3 regions of the Blastococcus sp. KM273129 genome follow, and region 2 is predicted to be linked to each of the others. Evidence: riboswitches for the same ligand, from Rfam matches in the RefSeq annotation. Region 2 holds a riboswitch; each other region holds the start of a gene.
What was found. Region 2 has a riboswitch for cyclic di-AMP ahead of E9565_RS13515 (M23 family metallopeptidase). Riboswitches for the same ligand answer to the same signal wherever they lie in the genome.
Positions count from the first base shown of each region.

Region 1: it holds a riboswitch for cyclic di-AMP, as region 2 does, so the genes downstream of both, E9565_RS10140 (M23 family metallopeptidase) here and E9565_RS13515 (M23 family metallopeptidase) in region 2, are expected to answer to the same signal.
Region 3: it holds a riboswitch for cyclic di-AMP, as region 2 does, so the genes downstream of both, E9565_RS04460 (LysM domain-containing protein) here and E9565_RS13515 (M23 family metallopeptidase) in region 2, are expected to answer to the same signal.

Region 1 is NZ_SSXB01000027.1:33,308-35,496, forward strand. It holds gene E9565_RS10135 (TVP38/TMEM64 family protein) at 1-69, opposite strand, end outside; gene E9565_RS10140 (M23 family metallopeptidase) at 105-1,319, opposite strand; cyclic di-AMP (ydaO/yuaA leader) riboswitch at 1,344-1,475, opposite strand; tRNA gene E9565_RS10145 (tRNA-Ile) at 1,644-1,717, shown strand; gene E9565_RS10150 (response regulator transcription factor) at 1,770-2,189, opposite strand, start outside.
Region 2 is NZ_SSXB01000045.1:19,844-22,032, reverse strand. It holds gene E9565_RS13520 (DUF305 domain-containing protein) at 1-143, shown strand, start outside; cyclic di-AMP (ydaO/yuaA leader) riboswitch at 478-631, shown strand; gene E9565_RS13515 (M23 family metallopeptidase) at 863-1,921, shown strand; gene E9565_RS13510 (TVP38/TMEM64 family protein) at 2,079-2,189, opposite strand, start outside.
Region 3 is NZ_SSXB01000009.1:72,357-74,545, reverse strand. It holds gene E9565_RS04470 (hypothetical protein) at 1-8, opposite strand, end outside; RNA gene rnpB (RNase P RNA component class A) at 42-443, shown strand; cyclic di-AMP (ydaO/yuaA leader) riboswitch at 659-794, shown strand; gene E9565_RS04460 (LysM domain-containing protein) at 802-1,752, shown strand; gene E9565_RS04455 (hypothetical protein) at 1,921-2,189, shown strand, end outside.

The DNA of each region.
Region 1 (2,189 bases), on a different contig from region 2:
CGCCCCGCCACCGAGCAGCAGGGCGCCGAGCGCCGCTGCCCGCAGCCCTGTCCGATCCGCCGTCCGCACGCCCTGATCCTGCCCCAGGGCGCGCGCCGGACGGGTCAGCTGCAGCTGCCGCCCAGGGAGATGCCGCGCTGCGCCAGCCACGGGACCGGGTTGGCCCGGTCGGCGTAGAGGCCACCCCGGTGGGTCTCGAAGTGCAGGTGCGGCCCGGTCGACTGGCCGCGGTTGCCGACCTCGGCGATCTGCTGCCCGCCGCTGACCACCTGGCCCGGCGACACGAAGAACTGGTTGACGTGGCCGTAGACGGTGATGACCCCGTCGGGGTGCTGGATCGCGACGGCGAGCCCGAAGCCGCTGGCCGGCCCCGCCTGGAGCACCACGCCCGGCTCCGGCGTGTAGATCGGGGTGCCGATCGGCGCGGCGATGTCGACGCCGAGGTGCATGGTGCCCCAGCGCGCGCCGTAGCAGGAGGTGACCCGGCCCTGGGTGAGCGCGGCGCCGCTGCCACCCGGGGCGGCGGCCACCGTCATGACGGCGCGCTCGGCGGCCTGCGCCTCGTCGTACGCGCGGGCGGCGTCCTCGGCGCCCTTCACCTCGAGCAGCCGGATCTCGGCGTCGCGGAGCTGCTGGTCGAGCCCCGCCTTCTCCGCCGTGAGGGCGTCGAACTCGGCCTGCGCCTCACCGAGGAGGCGGTCGGCCTCCGCCTGGGCTTCGCGCGCCTTGCCCGCCGCGGCGTCGCGCTCGGCGACGGCGGCCTTGGCCTCCCGGTCAAGCCGCGCCTCGCGCGCCTCGGCGACCCGCAGCTCCTCGAGCACCCGGGCGCGGTCCTCGCCGAGCAGGTCCAGCGTCGCCGCCTGCTGCAGCAGCTCCCCCGGCCCCTCGGCGTGCAGCACCATCTCGAGCTCGGTGAACGCCTCGTCGCTGCCCATGTAGGCCTCCCGGCCCAGGGTGGCGACGTCCTCCTGGGTGCGCCCGACGGCCTCCCGGACGGCGGCGAGCTCGGCGGCGATCGCGTCGGCGTGCTCCCGGGCGCGGTCCAGCTCGGCCTGCGTGGCGAGGACGGCACCGCTGGCCTCCTCGGCCCGCAGCGTCATCTGCTGCAGCCGCTCCTCGGCCTCGCGGACGCGCTGCTCCAGGCCCTGGACCTCGGCGGCGACGCGGTCGTGCTCGCTCTGGGCCGCGCTGGGGGCCGCCGACGAGGCCGGCGCGCCGAGCAGGGACAGCGACAGCAGTGCGGTGAGGGCGATGGCCGCCCGGCCGGCTGCCCGGCGTGGGCGCCGCAGGACGCCCGTCAGGTGGTGCGTGGTCGCCAAGGCGACGGTCTCCGTTCCTCGGTCCGCCTACCAGGTCAGCTGACGGGTTCGGGCCGGAACGTGCCCTACCTGCCTGCCCGTGGAGGCGCAGGCGGGATTCACCCCAGAGAACGTGGGTCCCCGGTCCCCGCGGCGGTCAGACCGCGGAGTTCGGCGGGGCCCGCCCGAGCCCCCGGGTCGGGGGCGGCATCGGGTGGGCCGCGAGAGACGGTACAAGCCAAACCTGCAGATGTCACAGGGTGGTAACGAACCTTCTCGGTCCACCACTCGGGTACCGGGTCGCGACGCTGCTGGTGGGGTCCCGTCTGGCAGGCTGGTACGTCCGGGGCGGTAGCTCAGCTGGTCAGAGCATGGGACTCATAATCCCTGGGTCGTGGGTTCGAGCCCCACCCGCCCCACCGCGCGACCGGCGCCGGCCACCGGCCGGGGTGTGCCGGGGTGTGCCGGAGATCATGCGCGTCCCGCGTCGTGGAGGAGAGCGGCGGCGCGGGGGTGCCACGCCGCGCCGCCGGCGGCGACCGCCCGGACGTGGCCGGGGAGGTCGGCCGGGTCGTCGTCCTTGAGCAGGTAGCCGGCCGCGTCGATCGCCCGCGCCCGCCGCACGCTGGCCGAGCTGAGGCCCCCGGTGAGGAACACGATGCGCACCTCCGGGTGCGAGGTGCGGACCACGCTCGCCGCGGTCAGGCCGTCCACGACCGGCATCTGCAGGTCCAGCAGCAGCACGTCGGGGTGCAGCTGCCGGACGGCATCGGCGACCTCGCTCCCGTCCGCGCACTGCCCCACGACGGAGATGCCACCGGCTGCCTGCAGCAGGTCAGTGAGCGCGTCCCGCACGAAGGGGTGGTCGTCCACCACCACGACCCGGATCTC
Region 2 (2,189 bases):
GTGGTCTGGAGATGGCGGAGTCGGCTGCGGATCGCGCCGAGGAGCAGGCGGTGCGCAGTCTCGCGGGCACGATCGCCAAGACGCAGGCTGCCGAGACCGTCACGATGACGAAGATGCTGAGCGCCCGCGAAGGCGAGCCCTGACCCGAACCCTGAGGCGGGGCCAGGCTCTGCACTCCCTGGTGGGATCGGCGGAGAGCACTTCCTCGGATCGATCTTGGACGATCAGGAGCCTGCTGAAGATGGGTCCTTCCGGCCGCAGCCCCTTCCTATCCTCGGCCTCGCGACAGGCGTCCTGCTGGGCCCTCCTGTTTCGCCGAACCTCGCGCTGCCTGCAGATCGCCCCGCTCGGTCGTGGGCCGACGGTGCCTTTGCTGGTCACCCCGGCCGCCGTTACCTGACCGTGACAAACTATTCGCTGTCGTAGTAGCGTCTCGCCCGGTCCGACCGAGCCCACGCCCCTCGACCGAGGGGCCTCGGCCGGATCCCGCCGAACTGTCGTCGATGACCGTCACGACGGACCGGGGACCCACCATTCCCTCGGGGTGAATCCTGCGCACTGCCCGGTGCCAGGTAGGGCGCCTTCCCGCCCGAACCCGTCAGCTAACTCGGTAGGCGGCGCGAAGGAAACGGAGCTCGTCGCGTTGGCGACCCTGCATGCACAACCTGTCCGCGACGACCTCTCGCCACGTGAGCGACCTGAACCCCTCCGCCGGCGACGCCCTCTTGGCAGGACCATCGCGGGCTCCACGCTGGCTGCCCTGACTAGCGTCGCAATCAGCATTTCGATGACTCCAGCCGTCGCGGCACCGGGTGACGAGGCTGCAGCCGCACGGTCCGACCGTGACGCAGCGGCAGCTGAGGTGCGACGTCTCGAACAGCTGGTCGCCGAGTCGGAGGACGAGCTCTCGCGCTTCACCGTCGAGGCCGAGGCCGCAGCGGACACCTCTCGGCAGGCACAGGAGGAACTCGCCGCCGCACAGGCCGCAGCGTCCGCCGCGGAGGCAGAACTCCAGACCGCCACAGCCGCGGTGGACCAGGCGCGGGCCGGAGTCGCCCGTCTGGGCCGGGAGACCTACATGCGAAGTGATGCCCTGGAGACTGCGGCGGCCTTGCTGGACTCGGCCGGCCCGGCGGAGTTCCTGCAGCGAGCGTCCACCCTCGAGATGCTGACCGACGATCGCGCGGCCGAGCTCACCGAGTTCCGTGCGCTGGAGCGGGAGAAGGCCGAGGCTGGACGTGCTGCACAGACGGCCCTTTCAGAGCGCGACCAGGCGGCGGCCGGAGCGGCTGAGCTCGAGGCCGCCGCGCAGGCGCGGCTGGTTGAAGCCAAGGACGCCTACGACAGCGTCACCTCCGAGCGAGCTGCACTGCAGGGCCGGCTGCAGCAGGCCGAGATCGCACTGCTCGAACTCGAGGGCGCCGCTGACGGACGAGCCGCGTGGGCGGACCGGATCAACACGGAGAACGCGCAGAGAGACGCACAGGCTGCCGCTACAGCGGCGGCGGCTGCCAGTGGTCGCGCAGTGGCTCCCACCACCGGTCGCGTGACCTCCTGCTACGGCTCTCGCTGGGGAACCATGCACTACGGGGTCGACATCGCCGCGCCCATCGGCACGCCGATCTATGCGCCCGAGGCGGGGCGGGTCCTCCAGGCCGGTCCGGCCAGCGGCTTCGGGCTAGCCGTATACGTCCAGCATCCCGACGGCTCGATCACTGTCTACGGGCACATCAACGACTACTTCGTCCAGGCCGGCCAACAGGTTTCGATCGGCCAGCAGATCGCCGAGGTCGGCAACACCGGCCAGTCAACTGGCCCTCACCTGCACTTCGAGGTGCGTACCGGTGGGCTCAACGCCAACCGAGGCAACCCGATCCCCTGGTTGGCGGCGCGCGGGGTCTCTCTCGGCGGAGGATGCTGAGCGATCGGCAATCTCGTCACGGTAGGCATCTCAGGGGCGGAGGGGGCTCATGGGCATACCCGTCCATGAGCCCCCGCTTCTGTGCGGCCGGATCTTTCGCCGGTCCGCTGGCAGCAGCCCCGGGTTGCCTGGAGCGGGCCGGATGCGCGTCGCTGCGTCAGCCCGGAGGCGGGGCGACGGTCGAGCCCGGGACGGTGCCCGGCTGGTTACCTGGTCGCCGCGTGGGCCGCCAGAAGTGGCCCGCCAGCACTACGACTGACAGGACGGC
Region 3 (2,189 bases), on a different contig from region 2:
GGGTCCATGTGCCGGACGCCTACACTTCCTGGCACGACGGACGAGTCGGCCGGGCGGTCGCGTCGGCGGGGGAGACTCCGTCGCCGAGGAACGTCCGGGCTCCACAGGGCAGGGTGGTCGTTAACGGCGACCCGGGGTGACCCGCGGGACAGTGCCACAGAAAACAGACCGCCGGCGTTCGCGCCGGTAAGGGTGAAACGGTGGTGTAAGAGACCACCAGCACGCCGGGTGACCGGCGTGGCTCGGTAAACCCCACCCGGAGCTAGGTCAAGAAGGAGCGGCGGTCCGCCGCCGCTCCGCGCAGGCGTTCGAGGGCGGCCCGCCCGAGCCTGCGGGTAGACCGCTGGAGCCTGCCGGCAACGGCAGGCCTAGATGGATGACCGCCCATCGGGAGGCCGTGAGGCACCCGTGGACAGAACCCGGCGTACAGGCCGACTCGTCCGTCGCCCTCGCGCGCCGGCGTCCGGGGGCATCACCCGAACGGGTGAAGCGGAGGCGCTGCGCGCACGGCTGGTGACACCGAGTGCCTTTGCGCGGAGGGTCCGCGAAAAGGCCCGATCCGAGCTTCTGGCTCGCCGACGGCCCTGCCTACCGTTTCGATCGTCCGCTGACCGGCGGACCCGGATGGCCGCCCGCCGAACCTGCCCACGGCCGCCCGGCAGCGAACACGACGGGCAGGGCGGGGGACCCACCGTTCGTGGTCCTCCGGGATCTCGGGGTGAAGCCGCGCCTCGCGCGGCCGGGCAGCTCTCGCCCGAACCCGACAGCTAACTCCGCAGGCGGCGAGAGGCTCACCACTCCATGCCCAAGAGCACCCGCACCGTGGGGCGTCACCGGCGCCCCTCCCGCAACCGCACCACGACCGCCGTGGCCTACCCGGCCGTCGTCCTCGCCGCCGCATCGGCCCTCACCATGGGGGCCATCAGCCCCGCGGCCGCGCACACCGGCCAGCACGCGGTCAACCCCGGCGACACCCTCAGCAAGCTCGCGGCCGGCCACGGCACCACGTGGCAGAGCATCTACGACGTCAACCGCGACACCATCGGCGCCGACCCCAACCTGCTCCGTGTCGGGCAGGTGCTCACCATCGGCGGCTCCGGTGCGGCACCGGCGCCGGCGGCGCCCGCGCCCGCCGCAGCCTCCTACACGGTGGTCGCCGGCGACACGCTGGGCAAGATCGCCGCCCGGCACGGCACCACCTGGCAGGACCTGCACGCCCTCAACCTCGGCGTCATCGGTCCGGACGCGAACGTCCTGCGCGTCGGCCAGGTGCTCGCCCTGACCGGCGGCGGGGTCGTTCCCGAGCGGGCCAGCCGGGACGAGCGGCCCGCCCCGGCCCCGGCGCCCGCTCCGGCTCCGGCGCCCGCTCCGGCTCCGGCGCCCGCCCCGGCTCCGGCGCCCGCCCCGGCTCCGGCGGCCACCTCCGCGGCCTACGACCAGTGGGACGCGCACGTCCGCCCGGACGTCCAGGAGATCGCGGAGGTGCACGGCGTCGGGACGGTGCTCACCCGTCCCGGCCACAGCCCCACCGCGGGCCTCGCGGCCGATTTCATGGTCTACAGCGACTCCGCCAAGGGGGACGCCGTCGCCCAGTACGTGATCGACAACGCGGCCCGGCTCGGCGTGGAATACGTGATCTGGGAGCAGCGGATCGCCGGCACGTGGACCGGGTGGGCCTGGCAGGGCATGGAGGACCGCGGCTCGCCCACGGCCAATCACATGGACCACCCGCACGTGACCTTCCTGCCGTAACCAGCGCTGGCACCTCGTGCGCCCCCTGCCCGGCTGCCGGGCAGGGGGCGCACGTGCGTTGGAGCTGGTCGCACGCCGGTCACCCGCGGTCCGCCCGCCGGATGCCGGGGCGTCGTCTTCGCTGGTCAGGGTCGGCCCCACCTGTCCTTCGACCCCAGGAGCACCCCCGTGCCATCCCGCGCCCGGCTTCTCGCCCCGTCGTTCCCGGCCGCCGCCCTGCTGCTCGCCGCCACCGCCGCCCCGGCCGGTGCGGTGCCGCCCCCCGCACCCGCCTTCGCCGAGCTGGCCACCTTCGAGGTGAGCGGTGAGGTCGCCGAGATCCTCGCCGTCACCCCAGACGGCCGGACGCTGCTGTACACCGACTCGGCCACCGCCGAGGTCGGCCTGGTCGACCTGACCCGGCCCGCGGAGCCCCGCGCGATCGGCGCGGTTCCGGT